One region of the Streptomyces sp. LMG1-1-1.1 genome, then DNA from elsewhere that is predicted to be linked to it. Evidence: predicted binding sites of a transcription regulator. Region 1 holds the regulator's gene; each other region holds the start of a gene.
What was found. Region 1 encodes HrcA, which represses chaperone genes, less so after heat shock. Its sites were predicted from a motif close to TTNGCACTCNGNNNNNCNGAGTGCNAA; they were not measured.

Region 1 (9,542 bases):
CCGGTCAGTCCTTCGGCGCGCGCCGGTTCAGGGCCGAGCGGCTCACCCAGTACGTGATGATCACGGCCCAGAACAGGGGCGTGCCGAGACCGCTCACCACCCCCGAGTCGAAGGACCACAGGGCCGGCGCGGCGAGCGAGTAGAGACCGAGGAGCCCGACCGCCCCGGCCATGAACAGCACGGGCCGGCAGTTGCGCGCCACGAGGAGCAGGGGCCGGCGCAGCCGGGGCGGCACCCGGCGGGCCATCCACACCGCCCACCCGGTCCACGAGCCGACGACCACGGCCTCGCCCGCGAGGAGCGGGACGGCCGCGTCGGCCCAGCCCGCGCCGTCGGGGACCCAGGCGAGGGCGACGGCGGAGGCCACGAAGCCGAGCAGGGCCACCCAGCGGGCCCCGGCGACGGTGTTCCAGGCCATGGCCTCCAGGTTGTAGCGGGCCTTGCGGTCGTGGAGGTCGAGCGCGGCGGAGGCGACGAAGCCCTCGGCGGCCTGGGTCCACGCGCCGCGGCGGAACCAGCGGCGGCGCAGCCGCAGCAGCGACAGGTTGTTGTGGGCCTCGCTGCTCTGCGGGTTGAGCCGCAGCGTCGTCTCGTACGCCCGCTGCGCGGTGACCCGGTCGCCCCGGCGCTGGGCGGTCAGACCGACCAGGAAGTGGGCCGCGTCCTCCTCGGGGGCGAGGGCGACGGCGGCCCTGGCCGCCTCGTACGCCTCGACGGTCCGGCCGGGCGTGCGGGCGTGCTCGCCGTGCTCCGCGAGGGCGGTGCCGAGCGCGTAGTGCGTGCCCCAGTACTGCGGGGCGAGTTCGACGGCGTGCCGGGCGGAGGCCTCCGCCTCCGGGTACCGCTTGGCGGCGAGCAGGATGTGGACGCGCATGAGCCAGCCCCCGAGCAGTTCGGGCCGGGCCCGCAGGGCCTGGTCCACCGCGGCCAGGGCGGCGGGCCCTGCCCCGCTCCGGTGGTGGCAGCGGGCGAGCAGCACCAGGGCCTCGGCGTCCTCCGGATCGGTCGCCAGGTGCTGGGCGACGAGCTGCCCCGCCTGCGCGTACCGCCCGGTGTCGTACAGCGCCTCGGCGCGCAGCAGCGCGGTCGGTCCGCCCGGGGCGGTCACAGCTTGCGCTTCCGCTTGAGGTGGGCGAGGAGGTCGTCGTACAGGCCGCCCTCGTTGGCGAACATGGCGACGTTCCGGGCCGCGGCGAACCACGGCTCCGTCGACGGCTTGATCTGCTTGGCCGCGCCGAGCAGGTCCTTGGTGGTGATCAGCCGTACGGAGCCGGTGCGGGCCGAGTCGAGGAGCGCCGCCTCTGCGGCCGTCTCGCACACGTGCGCGAGGTCGGCGCCGGAGAAGTCCTCGGTGACCTTGACGAGCTTGCCGAGGTCGACGGCCTCGATCGGGCGGTCCCGCAGGTGGTAGCGGAGGATCGACTCCCGGGCGCCGGCGTCCGGCGGCAGCACGAGCAGGGTGCGGTCGAGGCGGCCGGGGCGGCGCAGCGCGATGTCCACGTCCCAGGGCACGTTGGTGGCGGCGAGCACGAAGACGCCCTCGTTGCCGGCGCCGCTCGCGATGCCGTCGAGCTCGGTGAGCAGCTGGTTGACGACGTTGCGCAGACCGCTGTGGTGGGTGCGCGAGCGCTTGGCGCCGAGGGCGTCCAGCTCGTCGAGGAAGACGACGCAGGGCGCCTGGCGGCGGGCGGTCTCGAAGATGTCGTGGATGTTCTTCTCCGAGGCCCCGATCCACATGTCGAGGACGTCGGAGAGCGACACCGTGAGGAAGTTCGCGCCCAGCTCGCCCGCGACGGCCCGCGCGACGAACGTCTTGCCGCAGCCGGGCGGCCCGTAGAGCAGCAGCCCGCCGCGCAGCGACTTCCCGTACAGCCTGCGCAGTTCGGGGTTGCGCATCGGCGCGAGGAAGGCGGCCTCCAGGCGGTCCTTGACCTCCTCCATGCCGCCGACGTCCGCCAGCCGCACGGCCCCGGGCGCGTCGACGTCCCAGGCGGCCGCGTCCCCCGCGGTCCCCTCGCCGCCGTCGGCCTGCGGCGCGTCCAGGAACCGGGGCCCGACCAGGTCCCGCACCTGCTGCTCGGCGGCGTCCCAGTCGAAGGCGGGTGCGGGCCCCGCGGGCCCTTCGTGAGCCGGGGCGGGCGCGGGCGGCTCTTCGGGAGCCGGGGCGGCCGCGGGCGCGGGCGGCTCGTCCGGAGCCGGACCGGTCGTCGGCGCCGCCGCCGTCGTGGTCGTCGGCGTCGGAGCGGGCGTCGGCGCCGCATCGGGCCCCGGCGCCGACGAGGGGGCGGGCGCGGCGGCCGGGGGCAGGCCCATCGCCCGCACCATCAGCGCCCGCACGGCCGCGTCCCCCGGCGCGTGCTGGAGCGCGACCGCCGCCTCCGCGACGGCCTCGTCGTTCCGCCCCTCGGCGAGGAGGAGTTCGGCGAAGTGAAGACGCAGGGGTACGTCACCCGGGGCGGCGCCCACGGCGGCGCGCAGACTGCGGATCAGAGGGGACTCGTCGGCCATGCGGCCAGCCTAAGGAGCGGCGGGGGGCCGTTGTCCACCGGGTGCGGCAGGGCGCGGGGCGTAGGGTGCCCGGCATGAGACGGGAAGGCGCGCCGCGCAGGCTGACCGTGGACGGGACCGTGTGGCTCTGGAACGTCCGGCACCGGCACCCCGACTGCCGGACCGTGCTCTCCCTGCGGCGCGCCGAGCACCGGCACGCCCAGCTCCGGCTGGTGTTCCGCGACGGCCCGGGCCGCATCGTGGCCGGCTACCCCTTCGGCCTCGGCGACGTCGCCTCCACCGGCGGCGACATCCTGAACCTGAACCAGCCCGGTGTCGTACGCCGCTTCCTGGCGGAGGCCGCGACCCGCGGCCTCCTCCCCACCGCCCACGGCGTCCACGAGGAGGACGCCTGGCCCCTCTACGACGCCCTGACGGCCACGGACCGGGCGGGACTCACGGACGGGGCCTAGGGGGTGGCTTGCCGTTCAAGCCGGGCTCGCGGGCCTGAAGGACAGGAGAATCCCTAGCTCCAGCGGCAGGTGCGGCCCAGGACGAGGGCGGTCGCCGCCGTGCCCGCCGTGGAGGTGCGCAGGACGCTGCGGCCCAAGCGGTAGGGCTTCGCGCCGGCCGCCTCGAAGGCGGCGAGCTCGTCCGGCGAGACCCCGCCCTCGGGGCCGACGACCAGGACGATCGAGCCCTTCTCCGGGAGTGCGGCGGTGGCGAGCGCGCCGCTCGAGTGGTCGCGGTCCTCGTGCAGGACGGCCGCGAAGTCGGCGCCCGCGAGGAGCGCGGCGACCTGCTTCGTGCTCATCGGGTCGGCGACCTCGGGGAAGCGGGTGCGGCGCGACTGCTTGCCCGCCTCGCGGGCGGTGGAACGCCACTTGGCGAGGGCCTTGAGGCCGCGGTCGCCCTTCCACTGGGTGATGCAGCGGGACGCGGCCCACGGCACGATCGCGTCCACGCCGGTCTCCGTCATGGTCTCGACGGCGAGTTCGCCCCGGTCGCCCTTGGGGAGCGCCTGGACGACCGTGATGCGCGGCTCCTCCTCGGGATCCTCGGACACGGACGAGAACTCCACGGTCAGCCGGTCCTTGCCCTCCGCGGCGACCACCACGCAATCGGCCCAGCGGCCCCGGCCGTCGGTCAGGACGACGCTCTCGCCCGGGTTCAGCCGCTTCACGGAGACGGCGTGCCGGCCCTCGGGCCCGTCCAGGACGAAGCGCCGGGTGTCGGGGAGGACGTCGACGACGAAGACGGGTGCGGTCATGAGGCGCTCCTGTGGGCGATCTCGGAGAGGGCGGTGTCGAGTTCGGCGGCCAGCACCTCGACCAGCTCCCCGGCGGGGAGCGCCCGGGCGAGCCGGTGGCCCTGCCCGGCCCACAGGGCCATGCCCTGGGCGTCGCCGGCGGTGGCGGCCGCCTTGCGGATCGGGGCGGTGAGGTGGTGGATCTCCGGGTAGGCGGCGGGGGCGTACGGCCCGTGCTCGCGCATGAAGCGGTTGACCAGTCCCCGCGCCGGACGCCCGGAGAAGGCCCGGGTGAGGGCGGTCCTGGTGAACAGCGGGTCGGTCAGGGCCCCCTTGTGCAGCGGGTGGGCGCCCGACTCGGGGCAGCCGAGGAAGGCGGTGCCGAGCTGTGCGGCGTCGGCACCGGCGGCGAGGACGGCGGCGATCTGCGCGCCGCGCATGATCCCGCCGGCGGCGACGATCGGCAGTCCGACGCGCTCGCGGACCTGGGTGACGAGGGCGAGCAGCCCGGTGCCCGGCACGCCCTCGTCGGCCGGGTCGTCGCGGTACGTGCCCTGGTGCCCGCCGGCCTCGACGCCCTGGACGCACACGGCGTCGGCGCCCGCCCGCTCGGCGGCGACGGCCTCGTCGGCGGAGGTGACGGTGACGATCGTGAACGTGCCGATCCGGGCGAACGAGGCGAGGACCTCGGGCTCCGGGCAGCCGAACGTGAAGGAGACGACCCGGACCGGGTCCTCGCGGAGGATCGCCAGCTTGGCGTCGTAGGCGTCGTCACGGCTGTCGTCGGCCTCGCCGAGCGGGGTCTCGTACCAGGTGGCCTCGCCCGCGAGCTGGTGGCGGTAGACCTCCACCGCGGCGGGGTCGGCGGGCCGCCCGTCCTGCGGCATGAAGAGGTTGACGCCGAAGGGACTCGAGGTGAGTCGGCGTACCTGCTTGATCTCCTGGTACAGGCCTCCGGCCGTCTTGTACCCGCCGGCCAGGAAGCCGAGCGCCCCGGCCTCGCAGACGGCTCCGACGAGCTCGGGACAGGAGGCTCCACCCGCCATGGGGGCCTGCACGATCGGAAACCGAGAGAGATCGTTCAGTGCGGTGGTGGACATATGGGCATCGTGCCATGCCCCTGCTTCCCGGCCGAATCCGTACGTCAGGTCATGGAAGCACCCGCTCCGCAAGCGGAGGGAGGGGCGGCACCCGCGATCCGCGGGTGCCGCCCCTCCCTCCGTACAGCTCGGTCCTACCGCCCGTTGAAGGCGTCCTTCAGGCGCGAGAACAAGCCCTGCTGGCCCGGCTGGAACTGGCCGGTCGGCCGCTCCTCGCCGCGCAGCTTGGCGAGCTCGCGCAGCAGCCGCTCCTGCTCCGCGTCGAGCTTGCCCGGCGTCTGGACCTCGACGTGCACGATGAGGTCACCCCGGCCGTTGCCGCGCAGGTGCGTCACACCACGGCCGTGCAGCGGGATCGACTGGCCGGACTGCGTGCCCGGCCGGACGTCGATCTCCTCCAGGCCGTCGAGGGTCTGCAGCTGCACCTTGGTGCCGAGCGCGGCCGCCGTCATCGGCAGGGTGACCGTGCAGTGCAGGTCGTCGCCGCGCCGCTGGAACGTCTCGTGCGGGGTCTCGTGGATCTCGACGTACAGGTCGCCGGCCGGGCCGCCGCCGGGGCCGACCTCGCCCTCGCCCGCGAGCTGGATGCGGGTGCCGTTGTCGACACCGGCCGGGATCTTGACCGTGAGGGTCCGGCGGGACCGGACCCGGCCGTCGCCCGCGCACTCCGGGCACGGCGTCGGGACGACGGTGCCGAAGCCCTGGCACTGCGGGCAGGGCCGGGAGGTCATGACCTGGCCCAGGAAGGACCGGGTGACCTGGGAGACCTCGCCGCGGCCACGGCACATGTCACAGGTCTGCGCGGAGGTGCCGGGAGCGGCGCCCTCGCCCGAGCAGGTCGTGCAGACGACCGCCGTGTCGACCTGGATGTCCTTGGTGGTGCCGAAGGCCGCCTCGTTGAGGTCGATCTCCAGGCGGATCATGGCGTCCTGGCCGCGGCGGGTCCGCGAGCGCGGGCCGCGCTGCGAGGCCGTGCCGAAGAAGGCGTCCATGATGTCGGAGAAGTTGCCGAAGCCACCGGCACCGAAGCCGCCCGCGCCGCCTCCGCCGGAGGCCGAGAGCGGGTCGCCGCCGAGGTCGTAGACCTGCTTCTTCTGCGGGTCCGACAGGACCTCGTAGGCGGCGTTGATCTCCTTGAAGCGTTCCTGCGTCTTCGGATCGGGATTGACGTCCGGGTGCAGCTCGCGGGCGAGCCTCCGGAACGCCTTCTTGATCTCGTCCTGGGACGCGTCGCGGCGCACGCCGAGTACGGCGTAGTAGTCCGTGGCCACTTACGACTCCGCCAGGATCTGTCCGACGTAACGTGCCACTGCGCGTACCGCTCCCATCGTTCCGGGGTAGTCCATGCGGGTCGGTCCGACCACGCCGAGTTTGGCGACTGCCTCGCCGCCCGAACCGTAGCCGACCGAGACCACGGACGTGGAGCTCAGCCCCTCGTGGGCGTTCTCGTGCCCGATGCGTACGGTCATGCCCGATTCCTTGGCCTCGCCGAGCAGCTTGAGGAGCACGACCTGCTCCTCCAGAGCTTCCAGGACGGGCCTGATCATCAGGGGAAAGTCGGGTCCGAAGCGGGTCAGATTGGCGGTGCCGCCGATCATCAACCGCTCCTCGTGCTCCTCCACGAGCGTCTCCAGGAGGGTCGCGAGCACGGTGGAGACCGTGGCGCGGTCCTCGAGCTCCTCGAAGGAATCGGGAAGGTCCTGCACCAGCTGCGGCACGTCGGCGAACCGGCGGCCGACGACCCGGCTGTTGAGCCGGGCCCGCAGGTCGGCCAGCGAGGCCTCGCCGAAGGGCACCGGGCAGTCGATGACCCGCTGCTCGACCCGTCCGGTGTCCGTGATGAGCACCAGCATCAGGCGGGCCGGGGCCAGCGAGAGCAGCTCCACGTGCCGGACGGTCGAACGGGTCAGCGAGGGGTACTGGACGACGGCGACCTGACGGGTCAGCTGGGCGAGCAGCCGGACCGTGCGGCCGACGACGTCGTCCAGGTCCACCGCGCCGTCGAGGAAGTTGTGGATGGCGCGCCGCTCGGGCGTCGACAGCGGCTTGACGCCGGCCAGCCGGTCGACGAAGAGCCGGTAGCCCTTGTCGGTCGGGATGCGGCCCGCGCTGGTGTGGGGCTGCGCGATGTAGCCCTCGTCCTCGAGGACCGCCATGTCGTTGCGCACCGTGGCCGGCGAGACGCCGAGCTTGTGCCGCTCGGTGAGCGCCTTGGAGCCGACGGGCTCCTCCGTCCCGACGTAGTCCTGGACGATGGCGCGCAGCACCTCGAGTCTGCGTTCGCTGAGCATCGTGCGCACCTCCAGCTGTCGACGTCGTTCCGGTTGCTCCGCTTTTGGCACTCACCTGGTCCGAGTGCCAGCGGTCCCCGGTCAGTGTACGGCGGCCGGCATCGCTCCTGGCAAGGAGGCGGCGCCCCCACCGGCTAGCGTCGCCCCATGGACGTGGATTGGGAAGCGCACGGATGGGAACGCCTCGCGGACGGGGTGGGCCGGCGACGACTGCCCCGATGGGACGCCACGGCCGGACTGGTACTGGGGGAACGGGCGGTGCTCCTGTACGACACGGGATCCTCCCTCGCCGAGGGCGCCGAACTGCGGGCCCAGGTGACGGCACTCACAGCCGGCCGCAAGGTGACGCACATCGCACTCAGCCACCCCCACTTCGACCACGTCTTCGGCACCGCCGCCTTCGCGGGCGCCGAGGTCTTCGGCGCGGTGGGTGCCGACGACCTCCTCGGCCGGGCGCGGGAGCGGGAGGAGCTGCGCACCGACGCGGTACGGCACGGCCTGGACGCGGCGGCCGCAGCGGAGGCCGCGGACGTCCTGGTGGCCCCGCGGCACGTCGTCTCCGGCGAGTGGACCCTCGACCTGGGCGGCCGGCAGGTCCTCCTCGCGAACGTGGGCCCCGGCCACTCCGGCCACGACCTCGCACTCTGCGTGCCGGGCGCGCGCGAGGTGGTGTTCTGCGGCGACCTGGTCGAGGAGTCCGGCGAGCCGCAGGCGGGCCCGGACGCGATCCCGGCCCGCTGGCCGGACGCGCTCGACCGACTGCTGGACCTCGGCGGCGAGGACGCCCTGTACGTGCCGGGGCACGGTGCGGTGGTCGACGCCACGTTCGTACGACTCCAGCGGGAGGAACTGGCGAGGCGCTTCTCCGTCGCATAACGTCGCCCGAATGCGCAGCTACAACCCGGATCTGACGCCCCCTTGGAAGCGCTCGGCGCCCGTGCCCGAGGTGCCCGCCGACCGCGACCTCGTCGTCGAGGAGGTCACGACGGGCTTCTGCGGGGCGGTCATCCGCTGCGAGGCGGGCACGGTGACCCTGGAGGACCGCTTCGGCAAGCACCGGGTGTTCCCGCTCGACCCGCGGGGCTTCCTCCTGGAAGGCCGCGTGGTGACCCTGGTCCGCCCCTCCGCCGCCCCGGCCCGCCCCACCCGCACCGCCTCCGGCTCGGTGGCCGTGCCGGGCGCCCGGGCACGCGTGGCCCGCGCCGGCCGGATCTACGTCGAGGGCCGCCACGACGCCGAGCTGGTGGAGCGGGTCTGGGGTGACGACCTGCGCGTCGAGGGCGTCGTCGTCGAGTACCTGGAGGGCGTCGACGACCTCCCGTCCATCGTCGCGGACTTCGCCCCGGCCCCCGACGCCCGGCTCGGCGTCCTCGTGGACCACCTGGTCCCGGGTTCGAAGGAGTCGAAGATCGCCGCCCAGGTGACGTCCCCCGACGTCCTGGTCGTCGGCCACCCCTACATCGACGTCTGGGAAGCGGTGAAGCCCTCCTCCCTCGGCATCCCCGCCTGGCCCCACGTCCCCCGCGGCCAGGACTGGAAGACCGGCGTCTGCCGCGCCCTCGGCTGGCCCGACCACACCGGCGCCGCCTGGCAGCACATCCTCTCCAAGGTCACTTCCTACAAGGACCTCGAACCCTCCCTGCTCGGCCGCGTCGAAGAACTGATCGACTTCGTCACCGCCCCGTAGCCCCGCGTGGGGGCAATCGTCCCGCCCGCCCCACCCCCCCCCGTGTGGGCAATCGTCCCGCAGGGCGGGACGGGTGGGCACACGGGACGGCGCCCTCGGCGGCGCCTCCGCCCCCGCGCCCGAACCCGCCCCCGAACCCGCACCCACGACGCGCCGCACACCGCACGACCAGGGCCCCGCACTGCCGTGAGGGGTGGGGGCGAGGCCCCCAAGGGGTACGTCAGTCCACCAGGTCCCGCACCACCGCGTCCGCGAGCAGCCGACCCCGCAGGGTCAGCACGGCACGGCCCGCCTCGTACGGCGCGGGGTCGAGGAGCCCGTCGGCGAGAGCCTTGCCGGCCGAGGCGAGCCCGGCGGGCTTGAGCAGGGACAGGTCGACGCCGTCCCTGAGCCGCAGCTCGAGGAGGATGCGCTCCACCCGGCGGTCCTCCTCGGAGAGGAGCTCGCGTCCGGCGCCCGGCGACGTGCCGGCGGCCAGCGCGGCAGCGTAGGCGCCGGGGTGCTTGACGTTCCACCACCGGACGCCGCCCACGTGGGAGTGGGCGCCGGGGCCCGCGCCCCACCAGTCGGCGCCGCGCCAGTAGAGCTCGTTGTGGAGGCAGCGGCCGGCCTCGGAGGTGGCCCAGTTGGACACCTCGTACCAGGAGAAGCCCGCCGCCTCGAAGGCCTCGTCGGCGATCAGGTAGCGGTCGGCGTGCACGTCGTCGTCGGTCATGGGCACCTCGCCG
Region 2 (9,542 bases), on a different contig from region 1:
AGTTGGGGCCCTTCGGCTTCACCTTGCGCCGGATCTCCTCGGGTTCGACCGCCGAGCCGCGCTTCTTCACGGTCAGGGTGCCGACCTCGCGCTCCCGCAGCAGAGCCTTCAACTTCTTGAGGTTGAAGGGCAGTTCGTCGGTGATCTCGTAGGCGGCGGCGTACGGGGTGGGGGAGAGCGCGTCCGCCGTGACGTAGGCGATCGTCTCGTCGATCAGGCCCCCGTCCAGCTCCTCCGCGACCTCGGCGACGAGGTGCGCGCGGATGACGGCGCCGTCCGGCTCGTACAGGTAGCGGCCGACCGGCCGGACCGCCGGGTCGGGCAGCCCCCGGCCGGTGAGCCCGGCGCCGGAGGGCAGCAGGGTGGCGCGGCGGGCGCCCGGCTCCGTGCCGAACCACAGCACGGCCTCCTTCACGTCCCCGCCGTCCGAGATCCATTCGGCCTCGGCGTCCTCGGGGACGGCCTCGTGCGGGATGCCCGGCGCCACCTTCAGGGCGGCGCGCGGGGCCTTGCGGGCCGCCTCGACGGCCCAGGACAGCGGCGGGGAGTACGCCTCCGGGTCGAAGATCCTGCCCCGGCCGCCGCGCCGCGCCGGGTCGACGAACACCGCGTCGTACGGGCTGGTGTCGATCTCGGTCACGTCGGCGCAGCGGACCTCGATCAGCTCCGCGAGGCCGAGCGCCTCGGCGTTGGCGCGGGCCACCTCGGCGGTCAGCGGGTCGCGGTCGACGGCGAGGACGGAGATCCCGGCGCGGGCGAGGGCGATGGCGTCGCCGCCGATCCCGGAGCAGAGGTCGGCGACGCTGCGGACGCCGAGCTCCCTCATGCGGCCGGCCCGGTAGGTGCCGACCGAGGCGCGGGTCGACTGCTCGACGCCGTGGGGCGTGAAGTACATCCGGTACGCGTCCTCGGCGCCGAACTTCGCCACCGCCCGCTGCCGCAGTCGCGCCTGGCCGAGCGCCGCCGTGACGAGCTCGGCGGGGTGGTCGCGGCGCAGCCGGGAGGCGACCGCCAGTTCCCGGGCGGGGTCGTAGTCGCGCAGGGCGGTGAGGAGCGTCTGACCCTCGGGGCCGAGCAGGGGGGCGAAGGAGGCGAGGTCGGTCACCCGTCCCATTGTGGGCCCTGCGCCGCTGTGGGCCGGCCGGGGGACGGTGGGGCGGTGCGGTGGTGTCGCGGCCCGGAATGTCGCCCCCGCGCTGACAGGATGCGGCGCCATGCAACTCGTACGACAAAAGGAAGAATCTATGGTGATCGGCGCGCCCCCTTCCCGTCGGACCCTCGGGGCCGCCCTCCTCGTCGCCGCCCTCGCCGCCCTCGCCACGGCCTGCTCCGGCGCCGCCGCACCGGACGACACCCCGCCGGCCCCCGCCGCCGGCCGGCAGGCCCAGGCCGGCGGCGGCGCGTCCGGCGCGCTCAACGCCTACCTCGACCGCGTCCGCCAGGAGCGCGCCGCCCGCGTCCTCGCCGCCAGGAAGTGGGGCCTCGCCCGCCCGCCGCTCGAAGCGCCCGCCCCGCCCGCCGTCAAACCGAAGATCACCACCCGCAAGGGCTTCGAGACCGACGGCACGGGCCTCCCTCCCGTCTTCACCACCGTGCCGACCAAGCAGAAGGTCGTCTTCCTCACCATCGACGACGGTGCCGAGAAGGACCCCGACCTGCTGCGGATGATGAACGACCTCCGCGTCCCCTACAGCGCCTTCCTCAGCGACTACGTCGTCAAGGACGACTACGGCTACTTCGCCCGGATGCAGACGTCGCAGAAGTCCGGGATCTCCCTCCACAACCACACCCTCAACCACCGCTACCTGCCCGGACTCTCGTACAAGCAGCAGGAGCGCGAGATCTGCGGCATGCAGGACGTCATCGAGAAGCGGTTCGGCAAGCGGCCCCCGCTCTTCCGCCCGCCGTACGGCAACTACAACGAGGACACCCTGCGCGCCGCCAAGTCCTGCGGCGTCAAGGCGGTCCCGCTGTGGGCCTCCGAGGCCTTCCCCGACCACATGGAATGGCGCGAGTGGGACCGGGACCTGCACCCCGGCGACATCGTGCTCACCCATTTCCGGGGCAGGGAGGACTGGAAGGGCTCCATGCCGGACATGATCCGCAGGGTGATGAACGTGATCACGGCGAAGGGCTACGCCGTCGCGAAGCTAGAGGACTACGTGTGAGAACCCGGGCGCGGCGCCTGACCGCCGCTCTGGCCGTCACCGGCGCCCTCCTCGCCCTCCCCGCCTGCGCCTCCTCGGTCGACCCGATCGAACGGCTGGGGCGCAAGGCGGCGGAACGGGTGAGCCCCCATCCGTCGCCGGCACGGGAAGCGCGGGGGACGGCGGAGGACGCGAAGGGCTGCGGGGAGTGGGCCGGGGACGCGGCGAGGGTGCGGGCCGGGGACGTGGCCGAGGACCGGGCCGGGGACGCGGCGAAGGACCCGGCCGCGGTCCGGGTCGCGGCCCGGACCGAACCCCTCCCCGTCACGCCACGGAGCGATGAATTGGCACTCCGCTTGACCGAGTGCTAATCGCGGTCATAGTCTCGCTTCTGGCACTCCCCACTGGAGAGTGCCAACACAGCGACGGGCAGGTCCGGCACCCGCGACGACGGATCCACCTGGTCGCCACCTCAGACAGTTAGCCCCGTGAGATCTCCGAAGGGGGAGGTCGGATCGTGACGACCACCAGCTCCAAGGTTGCCATCAAGCCGCTCGAGGACCGCATTGTGGTCCAGCCGCTCGACGCCGAGCAGACCACCGCCTCTGGCCTGGTCATTCCGGACACCGCCAAGGAGAAGCCCCAGGAGGGCGTCGTCCTTGCCGTTGGCCCGGGTCGCTTCGAGAACGGCGAGCGTCTGCCGCTCGACGTCAAGACCGGCGATGTCGTGCTGTACAGCAAGTACGGCGGCACCGAGGTGAAGTACAACGGCGAGGAGTACCTCGTCCTCTCGGCTCGCGACGTGCTCGCGATCGTCGAGAAGTAATTCACCGAAGTACCGAAGTACCGAAGTACCGAAGTACCGAGCACTGAAGCAGATGCTCTGAGCTGCGCCCCGAGGCCCCTTCCAGGCGCCCCGGGGCGCAGTTCGTTCCACCAGAATCCGAGAGGGCTGAACCGCTCCCATGGCGAAGATCCTGAAGTTCGACGAGGACGCCCGTCGCGCCCTTGAGCGCGGCGTCAACAAGCTTGCCGACACGGTCAAGGTGACGATCGGCCCCAAGGGCCGCAACGTCGTCATCGACAAGAAGTTCGGCGCCCCCACCATCACCAACGACGGTGTCACGATCGCCCGCGAGGTCGAGCTCGACGACCCGTACGAGAACCTCGGCGCCCAGCTGGTGAAGGAGGTGGCGACCAAGACCAACGACATCGCGGGTGACGGCACCACCACCGCCACCGTGCTCGCCCAGGCCCTGGTCCGCGAGGGTCTGCGCAACGTCGCCGCCGGCGCCTCCCCGGCCGCCCTGAAGAAGGGCATCGACGCCGCCGTCAAGGCCGTCTCCGAGGAGCTGCTCGCCACCGCGCGCCCGATCGAGGACAAGTCCGACATCGCCGCCGTCGCCGCGCTCTCCGCGCAGGACCAGCAGGTCGGCGAGCTCATCGCCGAGGCCATGGACAAGGTCGGCAAGGACGGTGTCATCACCGTCGAGGAGTCCAACACCTTCGGCCTGGAGCTCGACTTCACCGAGGGCATGGCCTTCGACAAGGGCTACCTGTCCCCGTACATGGTGACCGACCAGGAGCGTATGGAGGCCGTCCTCGACGACCCGTACATCCTGATCAACCAGGGCAAGATCTCCTCGATCCAGGACCTGCTGCCCATCCTGGAGAAGGTCATCCAGGCCGGCGCCAGCAAGCCGCTGCTGATCATCGCCGAGGACGTCGAGGGCGAGGCCCTGTCGACCCTGGTCGTCAACAAGATCCGTGGCACCTTCAACGCCGTGGCCGTCAAGGCCCCCGGCTTCGGCGACCGCCGCAAGGCGATGCTCGGCGACATGGCCACCCTCACCGGTGCCACCGTCATCGCCGAGGAGGTCGGCCTCAAGCTCGACCAGGCCGGTCTGGACGTGCTGGGCACCGCCCGCCGCGTGACCATCACCAAGGACTCCACCACCATCGTCGACGGTGGCGGCAACTCCGAGGACGTCGCGGGCCGCGTCAACCAGATCAAGGCCGAGATCGAGTCCACGGACTCCGACTGGGACCGCGAGAAGCTCCAGGAGCGCCTCGCGAAGCTGGCCGGCGGCGTGTGCGTGATCCAGGTCGGCGCCGCCACCGAGGTGGAGCTGAAGGAGAAGAAGCACCGTCTGGAGGACGCCATCTCCGCGACCCGCGCCGCGGTCGAGGAGGGCATCGTCTCCGGTGGTGGCTCCGCTCTGGTCCACGCCGTCAAGGTCCTCGAGGGCAACCTCGACAAGACCGGCGACGAGGCCACCGGTGTCGCGGTCGTCCGCCGCGCCGCCGTCGAGCCGCTGCGCTGGATCGCCGAGAACGCCGGCCTCGAGGGCTACGTCATCACCTCCAAGGTGGCGGAACTCGACAAGGGCCAGGGCTTCAACGCCGCCACCGGCGAGTACGGCGACCTGGTCAAGGCCGGCGTCATCGACCCGGTCAAGGTGACGCGCTCCGCCCTGGAGAACGCCGCCTCCATCGCCTCCCTCCTCCTCACCACCGAGACCCTCGTGGTGGAGAAGAAGGAAGAGGAGCCGGCGGACGCGGGCCACGGCCACGGCCACGGTCACTCCCACTGAGGCACCTGACCGACCGCCGAGGCCCGGTGCTCCCGTCGCGGGAGCACCGGGCCTCGGTGTTGCCTCGGTGATCTTTCGGGGGAGCGGCTAGCCCTCCACGGCGCCGAGCCTCTCCATCAGCCCGAGCCTGTCGTACTGCCACCACCCCTCGACGATCTTCCCGTCGTCCCGGAACCGGTGGATGACCGTCCCCGTCATCGAGACCTCCATCCCGCTGGGCTGAATGCCCATGAAGTCACCGGTGTGGGTCCCCTTCCACGTCCACCGCGTGCACACCCGGTCGCCCTCCGCGATCTGGTCGTCGATGGCGAAAGCGAAGTCGAAACCGCCCCGCCACGACTCGACCTCGCGCCGCACCGCGTCCATCCCGATCACGTCCTGGTCGTTCATCGGATCGTGGTCGTGATAGCCCTCCGCCAGCACCTCGTCCAGCAGCGCCAGCTCCTGCTCGGTCGCCAGCATCTCCATCAGCCGCCGCGCGTTGTTCTTGTACAACGCCTCGTCCCGCACCACGTCCAGGTCCGTGAACGTCGGCATCTCGTCACAGAGCGCGACCATCTCCCGGAAGATCCGGTCCGTCTCCGGCAGCTGCGAATTCCGCATCGCCACGTCGTACGACGGGAACTCGACGATCTCCACGACGTGCGAAGCGTCCGACCTGTCCTTCCCCACGATGTTGTGGGTCGCGGTCCGCTTGCCCTTGGTCTGCTCCACCCACTCATCCATGAGCCGGTTCAGGTCGTCGACCCGGCTGGTCTTGCAGTCGATGATCTGTACGAAAGTCATGACGCCTCCCGACCGCGCTGGGAACCCTTTCAGTCTAGGTCCGGCGCGCCGGGATGCCCTGGCAGCATGCTGGGCGTCGCGGCGGGTCAGGCCGAGCGGGTCAGGTCGGCGGCGTGGACCTCGTCGGCGAACGGTTCGCCGATGGTGTAGCGGGTGATCTCCGCGAGGGCCTCGTCCGTCATGCGGTGGAGTTCGTTGCCGAGGGAGCCGGCGACGTGGGGGGTGAGGAGGACGTTGGGGAGGGTCCAGAGCGGGGAGTCGGGCGAGGGGAGTTCGGGGTCGGTCACGTCGAGGACCGCGTGGAGGCGGCCCGAGACGAGGTGGGGGAGGAGGGCGGTCTCGTCGACGAGGGAGCCGCGGGCGGTGTTGATCAGGGTGGTGCCGTCCGGCATCGCGGCGAGTTGCGCGGGGCCGATCATGCGGTACGTGGACGGCAGTTGGGGCGCGTGGACGGAGATGACGGTGCTGCGGGCGCAGAGGTCGTCGAGGCCGACGAGTTCGGTGCCGGGGGGCGCGGTCGTCACGTACGGGTCGTAGAGGAGGACTTCGCAGTCGAAGGGGCGGAGGAGTTCGATGACGCGTCGGCCGATGCGGGAGGCGCCGATGATGCCGATGGTGCGGTGGTAGTTGCCCCAGGGGGCGGACTCGGTGAGCCAGGAGTCGTCGGTGCGGTGCCGGGCGTAGCGCTGGGCGGAGCGGAGGACGCCCTTTCCGGCGAAGAGGATCGCGGCGAGGGCGTATTCGGCGACGGGGAGGGCGTTGGCGGCGGCGGCGGAGGTGACGCGGAGGCCGCGGTCCCAGCAGGCGTCGGTGATGTGGTGCTTGACGGAGCCGGCGGCGTGGACGACGGCTTTGAGCCGGGGGGCGCGGTCGAGGACGTCGGCGGTGAGGGGGGTGGCTCCCCAGCAGGTGAGGAGGAGTTCGGCCTCGGCGAGGGCGGCGGCGACGCGGGGGCCGGGGGCGGCGAGGTCGTGGGCGACGAGGTGCGGGTCGGTGCGGGTGAGGGCGGCGAGTCGGTCGCGGTGGGCGCCGGTGAGCAGCCGGTCGGCGATGCCGGGGCCCATCGCGAGGAGGAGGGTGGGGCGGCTGTCAGTGGCGGGGTGCATCGTGGGTACCGGCCTTCCTCACTTGACGCTGCCGGCGGTGAGGCCGGCCTTCCAGTGGCGCTGGAGGGAGACGAAGGCGACGACGAGCGGGACGACGGCGAGGAGGGACCCGGTGACGACGAGGGGGTAGAAGTCGGGTTCGGCGTGGGCGTTGCTGTTCCACGCGTACAGGCCGAGGCTCAGCGGGTAGAGCTTCTGGTCGGACAGCATCACCAGGGGGAGGAAGAAGTTGTTCCAGACGGCGGTGAACTGGAAGAGGAAGACGGTCACGAAGCCGGGCATGACCATGCGCAGTCCGATGGACCAGAAGACGCGCAGTTCGCCGGCGCCGTCGATGCGGGCGGCTTCGAGGGCCTCGTCGGGGATGTAGCCGGCGCAGAAGACCCGGGAGAGGTAGACGCCGAACGGGTTGACGAGGACGGGGATCAGGACGGCCCAGTAGGTGTTGACGACGCCGATCTCGCTGGCGAGGAGGTACATCGGCAGGGCGAGCGCGGTGGTGGGGACGAGCACGCCGAGGAGGACGAGGCCGAAGAGCTTCTCCTTGCCCCGGAAGTCGTAGACGTGGAAGGCGTATCCGGCGGCGACGCTGACGAGGGAGCAGGCGAGGGCGCCGAGGCCGGCGTAGAGCAGGCTGTTGGCGTACCAGCGGAAGTAGACGCCGTCGTTGTAGGCGGCGAGCCGGCTGAGGTTGCCGCCGAGGTCGAAGCCCTCGAAGGAGAAGGCGTTGCCGGCGAGGAGGCCGCCGGCGTCCTTGGTGGCGGCGGTGAGCAGCCACACGAGGGGGAAGAGCATGTAGACGACGGCGAGGAGGAGGGAGCCGTTGACGGCCGTCTTGGACAGCCAGCGGTGGGGGGAGCGGTTACTCATGCCGTCTGCTCCTTCCGTGCCGTGCCCGCCTTGCGTCGCGCGGTGTGTGCCGTGCTCGCCGCGCGTGCCGTGCCCGCCTTGCGCCGGCCGGTGAGGCGGGTGACCGCGAAGGAGAGCAGGGCGGCCGTCAGGGCGAGGAGTACGGAGGCCGCGGCGGCGAGCCCGTAGTCGTTGCGGTCGAAGGCCGCGGTGTACGCGTACATGTTGGGCGTCCAGGTGGAGGTGACGGCGGATCCGGTGCCCTTGTTGAGGATCAGCGGTTCGGTGAAGAGCTGGAGGGAGCCGATGATCGTGAAGAGGCCGACCATGGCGAGGGAGGCCTTGACGAGCGGGATCTTGATGGCGAAGGCGATCCGCCAGGCGCCGGCCCCGTCGACGGTGGCCGCTTCGAGGACGGAGCGGTCGATGGCCTGGAGGGCCGCGTAGAAGATGACCATGTTGTAGCCGAGCCACTCCCACAGGGCGATGTTGACGACGGAGGGCAGGGTGCCTTCGGGGGAGAAGAAGTCGAAGCCGACGCCTCCGGCGTCCATCGCCTGGACGACCGGGCTGAGCTGGGGCGTGTAGAGGTAGACCCAGATCAGGGCGGCGATGATGCCGGGGACGGCGTGCGGCAGGAACAGCGCGAGCTGGAAGAAGCGGCGGGCGCGGGCGAGTGCCGAGTCGAGCAGGAGGGCGAGGCCGAGGGCTCCGGCGAGCAGCAGCGGGATGTAGAGCAGGCAGTATCCGAGCAGGACGCCGAAGCCCTCGCGGAAGGCCCGGTCACCCAGCGCCGCGGTGTAGTTGTCGAGGCCGGTGAAGACGGTCTCGGTGCCGCCGAAGCCCAGTCCGGACTGCTTCTCGGTGAAGAGGCTGAGCCAGACCGCGTAGCCGATCGGCACCACCATCACCGCGGTGAACAGGAGGAAGAACGGGGTCAGCAGGATCGCCGCGGCGCGGGTTCGGGCCTTCATGCGGTCAGCCCTCGACCTTCAGGCCGCGCTTGGTGAGTTCGGCGACGGTGGCGTCGTGGCCGGCCTTGACGGCGTCGGCGATGCCGGGGCCGCCCTGGGCGATCTTGCCGAAGTGGTCCTTGATCGTGGTGTTGGTGGTGCCGGTGGTGGGGCCCCAGGACCAGTTGGGGTTGATGGAGGCGCCGGCGGCCTCGAAGAGGGCGTAGATGTCCTGGCCGTCGTAGTAGCCGGCGTCGAAGGCCTTCTTGGCGACCGGGCGCAGGGCGGCGGCGGCGGGGAAGGCGGAGGAGGTGCCGGAGGCGATCCGGGCCTTCACGCCGTCCTCGGTGGTGGACATCCACTCGGCGAAGGTGACGGCCGCGTCCTTCTTCTTGCTGTCCTTGGTGACGGCGAAGGAGGTGCCGCCGAGCATGCCGCTTGCGGGCTTCCCGTCCCAGGTGGGGATCGGGGCGACGGCCCACTTGCCGCTCAGTTCGGGCACGTTGCCCTTGAGGACGCCGGCGCCCCAGGAGGCGCCGAGGTAGCCGATGGTGGTGCCGTTCTTGAGGGAGCCGACCCACTCGGGGCTGAAGGAGGCGTCCTTGTGGACGAGGTCGGCGTCGAGGAGGCCCTGCCAGTAGGCGGTGACCTTGGTGGTGGCCGGGTCGGCGGTGTCGATCTTCCAGGTGTCGTTCTCGGCCTTGAACCACTGGGCGCCGGCCTGCCAGGCCATGGCCTCGAAGGTCGTCGGGTCGTCGGGGAAGAAGGTGGCGAGCCGGGCCTTGGCGTCGGCCTTCTTGACCTGTTCGGCGGCCTTCTTGAAGTCGTCCCAGGTCGCCGGGGTCTGGATCTTGTACTTGGCGAACAGGTCCTTGCGGTAGAAGAAGGCCTGCGGGGCGGCGTCGAAGGGGACGGCCCAGGACTTGCCGCCGAGGGTGGTGAGTTCGACGGACTGCGGGAGCAGCTTGGCGCGGTCGGCCTCGGTGAACTGGTCGCCGATGTCCTGGAGGGCGCCGGAGCTCACGAACTCCGGGAGCGAGGAGTACTCGATGGAGACGAGGTCGGGGGCGTTGCCGGCCTTCACCGCGTTGGAGATCTTCGCGTAGC
Region 3 (9,542 bases), on a different contig from region 1:
CGCCCGCCCGAGGGGCGTCAGGCGACCCGGCGGTGCGCGTACTCCGTGATCTCGGCCATCGGGGGGCGCTCCTCCGTGTCCACGGCGTACGTGCGCGGCTCGAAGCCCCGCTCGCCGCGCTCGAACTGGGTGAGCCGGGGCCGCACGAGGTGGCCGCGGGAGAGCCGGAGCTGCGCCGTCCGGTAGATCGCGGCGGCCATCCGGCCGAGCGCCTGACCGTCCTGGTGCCGGTGCTTGCGCACCCCGACGTCCACCTGGGCGAGCGCGTCCAGGCCGACCGTGTGGAGCGCGTCCACGAGCAGCCCCAACTCCACTCCGTAGCCGACGGGGAACGGCAGCCGTTCGAGGAGCGAGCGCCGCGCCGCGTACTCGCCGCCGAGGGGCTGCACGAAGCCGGCCAGCTGCGGCCAGTGGAGGTTGAGGAGGGGCCGCGCCACCAGCTCGGTGACCCGGCCGCCCTGACCAGGGGTGTCCCCGAAGGGGCGGTCGTACATCGCCTTCACGAAGTCGACGTCCGGGTCGGTGAGCAGCGGGCCCACGATCCCGGTGACGAAGTCGGCGGAGAAGTCCCGCAGGTCCGCGTCGACGAAGCACACGACGTCCCCGCTCGTCACCATCAGTGACCGCCACAGCACCTCGCCCTTGCCGGGGACGGCCGGTATCCGGGGCAGGATCGCGTCGCGCGCGACCACCCGCGCCCCGGCCGCCGCCGCGACCTCCGCCGTGCGGTCCGTGGAGCCCGAGTCGATCACCACCAGCTCGTCGACGAGCGGCACCGCCTCCGACATCAGCTCGCGGCGGATCACGGCGACGATGTCCCCGACCGTGGCCTCCTCGTTCAGCGCGGGCAGCACGACGCTGACCTTCGTGTTGCGCTTGGCGGCGAGGATGCGCTCCAGCGGCCGGTCCGCCACGGACCAGGACCGGCGGTCCAGCCAGCGCTCCACCTCTTCCAGCACGTGATCTCCATCTCGCGTTACGGACGGCCCGTCCAAGCATCCGGGCCTTCGGTTACAGTCTTGAACAACGCGGATCCCCGATGCACGTCGGGGTGCCGACCGCGTGGGAGCGCAGGAACGAAGTCCATCGCGCTTCACAATCGAATACCGCTCATCCAGAGGGGCAGAGGGAAACGGCCCGTTGAAGCCCCGGCAACCCTCCAGTCGGTTTGTCTCGCCCACCCGTCTCCCGGCCACCACCCCTAGTGGTGTCCTGACGGACGTAGTTTGTTTGCGCGAGGTCCCCGGCTAGGGAAGGTGCCAAATCCGTCTCATGGCGAAAAATTCGTCATGGGAAAGATGAGGAGAAAGGGCCTCGCCTCCATGGCTGCACAGACTGTCGCCTCTGCCACCACCGTCGACCTCGGTCCCGCGTCCGGGCTTTCCTGTCGCGAATGCGGTGAAATCTTCCCGCTCGGTCCGATCTTCGCCTGTGAACTCTGTTTCGGACCTCTCGAAGTCGCGTACGACCTGCCCACCGGTGACCCCGAGGCGCTGCGCAAGCGGATCGAGGCCGGCCCGGCCAACATCTGGCGCTACGCCCCGCTGCTGCCCGTCCCCGCGGACGTCGCCGAGAAGCCGAACCTGAACCCCGGCTGGACCAAGCTCGTCCAGGCCGACAACCTCGCCCGCGAGATCGGCGTCGCCCCCGGCAAGCTGTTCGTCAAGGACGACTCCGGCAACCCGACCCACTCCTTCAAGGACCGGGTCGTCGCCCAGGCCCTCGAAGCCGCCCGCGCCTTCGGCTTCACCACCCTGTCCTGCTCGTCCACCGGCAACCTGGCCGGCGCCGTCGGCGCCGCCGCCGCCCGCGCCGGCTTCCGCTCCTGCGTCTTCATCCCGCACGACCTGGAGCAGGGCAAGGTCGTCATGGCCGGTGTCTACGGCGGTGACCTGGTCGCCATCGAGGGCAACTACGACGACGTCAACCGCTTCTGCTCGGAGCTCATCGGCGACCCGCTCGGCGAGGGCTGGGGCTTCGTGAACGTCAACCTCCGCCCGTACTACGGCGAGGGCTCCAAGACGCTGGCGTACGAGATCTGCGAGCAGCTCGGCTGGGTCATCCCCGACCAGCTCGTCATCCCGATCGCCTCCGGCTCCCAGCTCACGAAGATCGACAAGGGTCTGCAGGAGCTCATCAAGCTGGGCCTCGTCGAGGACAAGCCGTACAAGATCTTCGGCGCCCAGGCCGAGGGCTGCTCCCCGGTCTCCGTCGCCTTCAAGGCCGGCCACGACGTCGTCCGCCCGCAGAAGCCGAACACGATCGCCAAGTCGCTCGCCATCGGCAACCCGGCCGACGGCCCGTACGTCCTCGACATCGCGCGCCGCACCGGCGGTGCCGTGGAGGACGTGAACGACGAGCAGGTCGTGGACGCGATCAAGCTGCTCGCGCAGACCGAGGGAATCTTCGCCGAGACCGCGGGCGGCGTGACCGTCGGCGTCACGAAGAAGCTGGTGGAGGCGGGTCTCATCGACCCGGACCTGACCACCGTCGTCCTCAACACGGGTGACGGACTCAAGACCCTGGACGCGGTGGCCGACACCTCTCAGGCGACCGTCACCATCCGCCCGAGCCTGGACGCCTTCCGCGACGCCGGCCTGGCGATCTGAGTCCGCCCGCTTTCCCGGTCCTCCGAAAGGTTACGAAGACATGGCCGTGAACGTCCGCATCCCCACCATCCTCCGCACCTACACGGGCGGGCAGTCCGAGGTCCAGGCCGAGGGCGCGACCCTCGCCGAGGTCATCGCCGACCTGGACAAGAACCACACCGGCATCGCCGCCCGCGTCCTGGACGACCAGGGCAAGCTGCGCCGCTTCGTCAACGTCTACGTGAACGACGACGACGTGCGCTTCGAGCAGGGCCTGGAGACCGCCACCCCGGCCGGTGCCGGCGTCTCGATCATCCCCGCGGTGGCCGGCGGCTGCTGAGCCGTTCCGCGTCCCGTCTTTCTTGAATTGCCCCTTCCGCGCCTATAAGCGGAAGGGGCAATTCTGCATGGTTGAGCGGGGTAGAGTTGGGGAAGTCCCCTCCGCTGCTCATGCCGGACGCATATGAGAAAGCGTCTCCGTGCGACAAGAAGCAGCCAAAGTGCCTGCGCGTTGTGTACGTTCTGCGCCTTTTGCCGGGCCCGACTTGCCCCGGCATCCAGGGGATTCTCCCCAATTCCCCTTTCCGTCGCGCCGAGAATTCTCGCTCGAATGACCTGTTGCAGAGGGCAGTTGGGCAGATACATTCAGCGGCGGTCGACGCGTTCCGGCGCAGGGTCTGACCCGGGTCCGCGAAGTGCGGTCCCGCGCAAGGGCCAGTAATAGGGGAGTTAGGCATGGCTCAGGGCACCGTCAAGTGGTTCAACGCGGAGAAGGGCTACGGCTTCATCGCGGTCGACGGTGGTGCGGATGTTTTCGTCCACTACAGCGCGATCCAGATGGATGGCTACCGCAGCCTCGAAGAGGGACAGCGAGTCGAGTTCGAGATCTCGCAGGGCCAGAAGGGTCCGCAGGCGGACATGGTCAAGCTCGCCGTCTGAGCGCGGCGCGATCGGCCACCGACGCAACGCCGTCGAGGGGTCCGCATCCCTGAGGGGATGCGGACCCCTCACGCGTTCCCGCACGCCCCCGCGCGCCCCTCCTTCCACGTCCCGATCGCCGAGAGTCGCTTGCGCCCTCCCGTCACCCGACCGCCCGCCCCTCATCGACGTTCCTTCGGAACGGCTTGCACTCTCCTATGCCGAGTGCTAATCATTGGCGTTAGCACTCGGCAGGTGAGAGTGCTACTACGAGGATCGGGCAGATGAGGCCCGCGGCCGGACGGGGCAAGGAACCGTCGGGTGCGCAGGCCGTCCGTCGCGGGCATCGGCGCGGTCCTGGAGCGTTATCCACCCCATGTCCGGGAGGACCACTTCACATGGCCAAGATCATCGCGTTCGACGAGGAGGCCCGGCGCGGTCTCGAGCGCGGCATGAACCAGCTCGCTGACGCCGTCAAGGTCACCCTCGGCCCCAAGGGTCGCAACGTCGTCCTCGAGAAGAAGTGGGGCGCCCCCACGATCACCAACGATGGTGTCTCCATCGCCAAGGAGATCGAGCTCGAGGACCCGTACGAGAAGATCGGCGCCGAGCTGGTCAAGGAAGTCGCCAAGAAGACGGACGACGTCGCCGGCGACGGTACGACCACCGCCACCGTCCTCGCCCAGGCGCTCGTCCGCGAGGGTCTGCGCAACGTGGCCGCCGGTGCCAACCCGATGGCCCTCAAGCGCGGTATCGAGAAGGCCGTCGAGGCCGTCTCCGGCGCCCTGCTCGAGCAGGCGAAGGATGTCGAGACCAAGGAGCAGATCGCTTCCACGGCCTCCATCTCCGCCGCCGACACCCAGATCGGCGAGCTCATCGCCGAGGCGATGGACAAGGTCGGCAAGGAAGGCGTCATCACCGTCGAGGAGTCCCAGACCTTCGGTCTGGAGCTGGAACTCACCGAGGGCATGCGCTTCGACAAGGGCTACATCTCGGCGTACTTCGCCACCGACATGGAGCGCATGGAGGCGTCGCTCGACGACCCCTACCTCCTGATCGTCAACTCCAAGATCTCCTCCGTGAAGGACCTGCTCCCGCTCCTGGAGAAGGTCATGCAGTCGGGCAAGCCGCTGCTGATCATCGCCGAGGACGTCGAGGGCGAGGCCCTGTCGACCCTGGTCGTCAACAAGATCCGCGGCACCTTCAAGTCCGTCGCGGTCAAGGCCCCGGGCTTCGGCGACCGTCGCAAGGCCATGCTGAACGACATCGCCATCCTCACCGGCGGCACGGTCATCTCCGAGGAGGTCGGCCTCAAGCTGGAGAACGCGGGCCTCGACCTGCTGGGCCGCGCCCGCAAGGTCGTCATCACCAAGGACGAGACCACCATCGTCGACGGTGCCGGTGACAGCGAGCAGGTCGCCGGTCGCGTGAACCAGATCCGCGCCGAGATCGAGAACTCCGACTCGGACTACGACCGCGAGAAGCTGCAGGAGCGCCTGGCGAAGCTCGCCGGCGGTGTTGCGGTCATCAAGGCCGGTGCCGCGACCGAGGTCGAGCTCAAGGAGCGCAAGCACCGCATCGAGGACGCCGTTCGCAACGCGAAGGCGGCCGTCGAGGAGGGCATCGTCGCCGGCGGTGGCGTCGCCCTGCTGCAGGCGTCCAGCGTCTTCGAGAAGCTCGAGGCGTCCCTCGCGGGTGACGAGGCCACGGGTGCGAACATCGTGAAGCTGGCCCTCGAGGCTCCGCTGAAGCAGATCGCCGTCAACGCCGGCCTCGAGGGTGGCGTCGTCGCGGAGAAGGTTCGCAACCTGCCCGTCGGCCACGGCCTGAACGCCGCGACCAACGAGTACGTCGACCTCATCGCCGAGGGCATCATCGACCCGGCGAAGGTCACGCGCTCCGCGCTGCAGAACGCCGCGTCGATCGCCGCGCTGTTCCTCACCACCGAGGCCGTCATCGCCGACAAGCCGGAGAAGGCGTCCGCGCCGGCCGGCGGCGGCATGCCGGGCGGTGACATGGACTTCTGATCCTCCGGGATCGGTGGTTCATCGCTGAACGCGACCGAGGGCGGCACTCCCACCAGGGGGTGCCGCCCTCGGGCGTTCGGCGGATGCTGGAAGAGGCGGTCACGGCGGAGGGCCGCCGCGGGGGCCGCACGGAAGGGGCCGCGACCATGGTCACCCTGCTGACGACGCCGGCCGATCGCGAGCTGGTCATCACGCGCACCTTCGACGCGCCGCCGGCCCGGGTCTGGGAGGCCTGGACGGTCCCCGAGCACGTGCGGGAGTGGTACGGGGCGGCCGTCCTGACGACGACGGTCGTCGACATCGACCTACGGCCCGGCGGCGCCTGGCGTTGGGGACAGACCGCGCCGGACGGGCAGGAGATCGTCTTCTCCGGCACGTACGAGGACGTCGTCCCCGTCGAGCGGCTCGACTACACGGAGGTGTTCGAGCAGATGCCGGACGCCGATCCGGTCCGCGTGAACCTCGCCTTCGACGCGACGCCCGACGGCGGCACGGCCCTGACCAGCACGTCCTTCTGGCCCTCGAACGACATCAGGGACCAGGCGCTGGCCGCGGGCATGGAAGCCGGCGTCCGCGAGCAGTACGACCGCCTCGCGGACTACCTGACGTCGATGTGAGGGCCGGGCCCCTCGGGCAGGGCACCAGGCCGGACAGGGGCGCGGGGACTACTCGGGGCGTCGGAACAGGCCCGTCCAGAGGAAGGACTCGCCGAACGCGGGGGACTCCGCGGGCTCGTCGCGCATCCGCCGTAGCTCGACCTCCGTCAGGCCGGCGAAGATCGCGCGCAGCGAGTCGTCCGAGTAGGCGAGGCCGCCCTCCAGCTTCCCGCGCCGGTAGAAGTCGGCGTCCGGCAGCTCCGAGCCCATCCCGCCCTCGCCGGCCGCGAACGCCGTCAGGGCGAAGTGCCCGCCCGGTGCCAGGACCCGGTCCAGGAGCGCGAGGTAGCCGACGCGGCGGTGCGGCGGCAGGTGGTGGAAGCAACCGGAGTCGTACACGAGGTCGTACGGGCCTTCCAGGCCGGCCGCGAAGGCGTCTCCGCACACGAACCGGACGTCCTTCTCGACACCCGCCTCCCGCGCCCTCTCCCCGGCCCATCCGATCGCCCCCGCGGACAGGTCGACCGCGTCCACCTCGTACCCCAGTGACGCCAGGTACAGCGTGTTCCTGCCCGGACCGCACCCGAGGTCGAGGGCCCTTCCGCCGCCCGGCACCAGGCCCCGCCCCACGTACGACACCAGGCTCTCGTCCGGCTTCCCGACGAAGAACGGCACCGGCTTCTCCCGGTCCGCGTAGAACCCGTCCCACCAGTCCGCGCCCGCCTCCGTCCACCGGTCCGCTTCGGGTGCGAACAGGCCGTCGAGCAGGGTCATGACGTCGTCGATCGTGCGGATGTTCCGGTCCATGTGGATCTCCCCTCCGAGTCCCTCAAGAATAGTGGGAGGAGGGGTAAAAGCCCAGGTCAGAGGTGGTGTGCGGGGGTGCTGTGCGGGTCGTGGAGGGTGTGCGGCGCCACGGGTGGGCCCGCCCCTCACGCCCCCGCCGTCCCGCCCCTCGCAGGGCGCCTCCAGGCCCGTGGAGGGGCTGTTCAGGGCCGGGCGCGGGTCTCTGATCCAAGTGTTTTCCCGCGGTGTCCCCTCCGCGGCGGCAGGGAGGAAAGGCGTCAATCTGCCGGCCGCCCCGCCGTCGCGCCCCGGCCGAAAGCACCCCGGTGTGAATGCGGTCGTAACCGGCCGGAAGGGTCGTCCGGGACGTGTGGTGCTGTCCGGTGCTGTCCGGCTCTGTCCGGTAGGTGACGGAGGGGATTGGCCGGACTGCCGGGTTGTCCTCGACTCCGGGCCCCGCTAGCGGTATTGGCGGCCCCGGTCGGGGTCCCCATCATCGTCCCGGGTGTGACGGACCGGCACCCGGGGAGGGGAGGAGCCGTGGGGATGGCGGACGTGGTGAGGGTGGGCGACAGGTGAGTTCGTTCACCGGGCGGCGGCTGGCGGGGCTGATCGCCGAGCGGACGGGGCAGGCGGCACTCGGTCACGATGCCGAAGTCGTCGGCCGGGTCCTGCCGTTCAAGGTCAGCACGCATGTGGCCGACGAGCTCGTCGACTGGGCGCGGGCCCCCGACGATCCGCTGTACCGGCTGGTCATGCCGCACCGGGACATGCTGGCGCCCGCCGACTTCGCCGCCGTCGAGGCGGCGCTGCGGAGCGGGGACAGGGTTCGGCTGCGGCTGGTCGTGGACGGCCTCAGGGAGCGCCTCAACCCGCACCCCGGGGGGCAGGTGCACCTGAACGTGCCGGAGGACGGGTGGGGGCTCCAGCACAAGTACCCCGAGACGCTGCTGGTCTTCCCGCGCCAGGGGCAGACCTGTCACGGCTACTGCGCGTACTGCTTCCGCTGGCCGCAGTTCACCGGGGAGTCGGCGCGCCGGCAGGCGGTGGGCGGGCCCGAGGTGATGACCGGGCATCTGGCGCGGCACCCGGAGGTCACCGACGTCCTGCTGACCGGCGGCGACCCGCTGGTCATGCGGACCGAACTGCTCGACACGTACGTCGCACCGCTTCTCGACCTGCCCCAGGTCCGTACCGTCCGCATCGGCACCAAGGCGGTGGCGTTCCAGCCCGAGCGCTTCCTCACCGCGCCCGACGCCGACGACCTGCTCCGCCTCTTCGAGCGCGTCGTCGCCTCCGGCCGGCACCTCGCCCTGATGCTGCACGTCTCCCACCCGCGGGAGCTCCACCCCGAGCCGGCCCGCCGCGCCCTGCGCCGGCTCCGCGCCACCGGCGCGGTCCTGCGGACCCAGGCCCCCGTCGTCCGGCACGTCAACGACGACGCCGCGGTGTGGGCCCGCATGTGGCAGGAGCAGGTCGAACTGGGGCTCGTGCCCTACTACATGTTCGTGGAGCGCGACACGGGCCCGCGCCGCTACTTCGGGCTGCCGCTCGCCCGCGCCCTGGACGTGCACGCCGACGCGATCCGCCGGGTCTCGGGCCTCGCGCGGACCGCGCGCGGCCCGGTCATGTCCACCGAGCTCGGCAAGCTCGTCCTCGACGGCATCGCCCACCTTCCCGACGGTCCCGCGTTCGCCCTGCGCGCCCTCCAGGCCCGCGACCCGTCCCTGGTCGGGACCCTCGCCCACGCCCGCCTCGACCCGGCGGCCCAGTGGTGGGACGAGCTCATCCCGTACGGGCCCCGGGACCGTGCCCTGATCCCGGGGAAGCCGCTGACGCTCGAAGGCGTGGTGGGGTGAGGCCCCCCGGGGTGCCGGATCGCCTCGGGCCGGCGGGGGCGGGGGCGGAGGCGGGTGACTACGCGGCGGCGGCCCGGTGGGCGCGGTCCAGGCGGGTCAGGTCCTCGGGGGTGAGGCGCAGGGAGCCGGCGGCGACGTTGGCGGCGAGGTGGGCGGGGTCGCCGGTGCCGGGGATGGCGAGGAGGTGGGGGCCCTGGTGGAGGGTCCAGGCGATGCGGACCTGGGCGGGGCTCGCGCCGTGGCCCTCGGCGACGGCGAGGACCTCGTCGTGCTCGGTGGCGGTGACTCCCGTCTCGCGGGCGGCGGCGGCGATCGCGTAGAAGGGGACGAACGCGATGCCCTGCTCGCCGCAGTGCCGCACGAACTCCTCGTACTCGGGGCGGACCCCGATCCCGTACATGTTCTGGACGCAGACGACCGGGGCGATGGTCCGTGCCTCGGCGAGCTGGTCGGGCGTGACGTTGGAGAGGCCGAGGTGGCGGATGAGGCCCGCCTGGCGCAGGTCGGCGAGGGCCCCGAAGCGTTCGGCGATCGAATCGGTGCCGAGGACGCGGAGGTTGACGACGTCGAGCCGGTCCCGGCCGAGCTGGCGCAGGTTCTCCTCGACCTGTGCGCGCAGCGCGGCGGGCGTGCGGGCGTGCTCGCTCCAGGCGCCGGAGAGGTCGCGCGCGGGGCCGACCTTGGTCGCGATGACGAGGTCGTCGGGGTAGGGGCCGCCGAGGGCGCTGTTGATCAGCTCGTTCGCGGAGCGGAGCGGCGAGAAGTAGA

Region 2: groES (co-chaperone GroES) is a predicted target of HrcA. The motif match lies at 2,539-2,565, and genes of this name have one in related genera.
Region 3: groL (chaperonin GroEL) is a predicted target of HrcA. The motif match lies at 3,712-3,738, and genes of this name have one in related genera.

What each region holds. Positions count from the first base shown of each region.
Region 1 is NZ_JBFPNH010000028.1:56,474-66,015, forward strand. Features, by position in the region: gene MRBLMG1_RS16620 (tetratricopeptide repeat protein) at 5-1,108, opposite strand; gene MRBLMG1_RS16625 (ATP-binding protein) at 1,105-2,508, opposite strand; gene MRBLMG1_RS16630 (hypothetical protein) at 2,583-2,960, shown strand; gene MRBLMG1_RS16635 (16S rRNA (uracil(1498)-N(3))-methyltransferase) at 3,014-3,757, opposite strand; gene MRBLMG1_RS16640 (nitronate monooxygenase) at 3,754-4,836, opposite strand; gene dnaJ (molecular chaperone DnaJ) at 4,971-6,107, opposite strand; gene hrcA (heat-inducible transcriptional repressor HrcA) at 6,108-7,127, opposite strand; gene MRBLMG1_RS16655 (MBL fold metallo-hydrolase) at 7,275-8,003, shown strand; gene MRBLMG1_RS16660 (DUF3097 domain-containing protein) at 8,014-8,814, shown strand; gene hemW (radical SAM family heme chaperone HemW) at 9,035-9,542, opposite strand, start outside.
Region 2 is NZ_JBFPNH010000065.1:296,808-306,349, forward strand. Features, by position in the region: gene MRBLMG1_RS32580 (class I SAM-dependent methyltransferase) at 1-1,114, opposite strand, end outside; gene MRBLMG1_RS32585 (polysaccharide deacetylase family protein) at 1,245-2,168, shown strand; gene MRBLMG1_RS32590 (hypothetical protein) at 2,165-2,518, shown strand; gene groES (co-chaperone GroES) at 2,665-2,973, shown strand; gene groL (chaperonin GroEL) at 3,113-4,741, shown strand; gene MRBLMG1_RS32605 (ester cyclase) at 4,829-5,527, opposite strand; gene MRBLMG1_RS32610 (hydroxyacid dehydrogenase) at 5,614-6,633, opposite strand; gene MRBLMG1_RS32615 (carbohydrate ABC transporter permease) at 6,652-7,503, opposite strand; gene MRBLMG1_RS32620 (carbohydrate ABC transporter permease) at 7,500-8,456, opposite strand; gene MRBLMG1_RS32625 (ABC transporter substrate-binding protein) at 8,461-9,542, opposite strand, start outside.
Region 3 is NZ_JBFPNH010000045.1:64-9,605, forward strand. Features, by position in the region: gene MRBLMG1_RS26080 (glucosyl-3-phosphoglycerate synthase) at 18-959, opposite strand; SAM riboswitch class I at 1,108-1,305, shown strand; gene thrC (threonine synthase) at 1,299-2,609, shown strand; gene MRBLMG1_RS26090 (MoaD/ThiS family protein) at 2,650-2,928, shown strand; gene MRBLMG1_RS26095 (cold-shock protein) at 3,324-3,527, shown strand; gene groL (chaperonin GroEL) at 3,905-5,533, shown strand; gene MRBLMG1_RS26105 (SRPBCC domain-containing protein) at 5,680-6,150, shown strand; gene MRBLMG1_RS26110 (class I SAM-dependent methyltransferase) at 6,199-6,936, opposite strand; gene MRBLMG1_RS26115 (KamA family radical SAM protein) at 7,491-8,774, shown strand; gene MRBLMG1_RS26120 (aldo/keto reductase) at 8,833-9,542, opposite strand, start outside.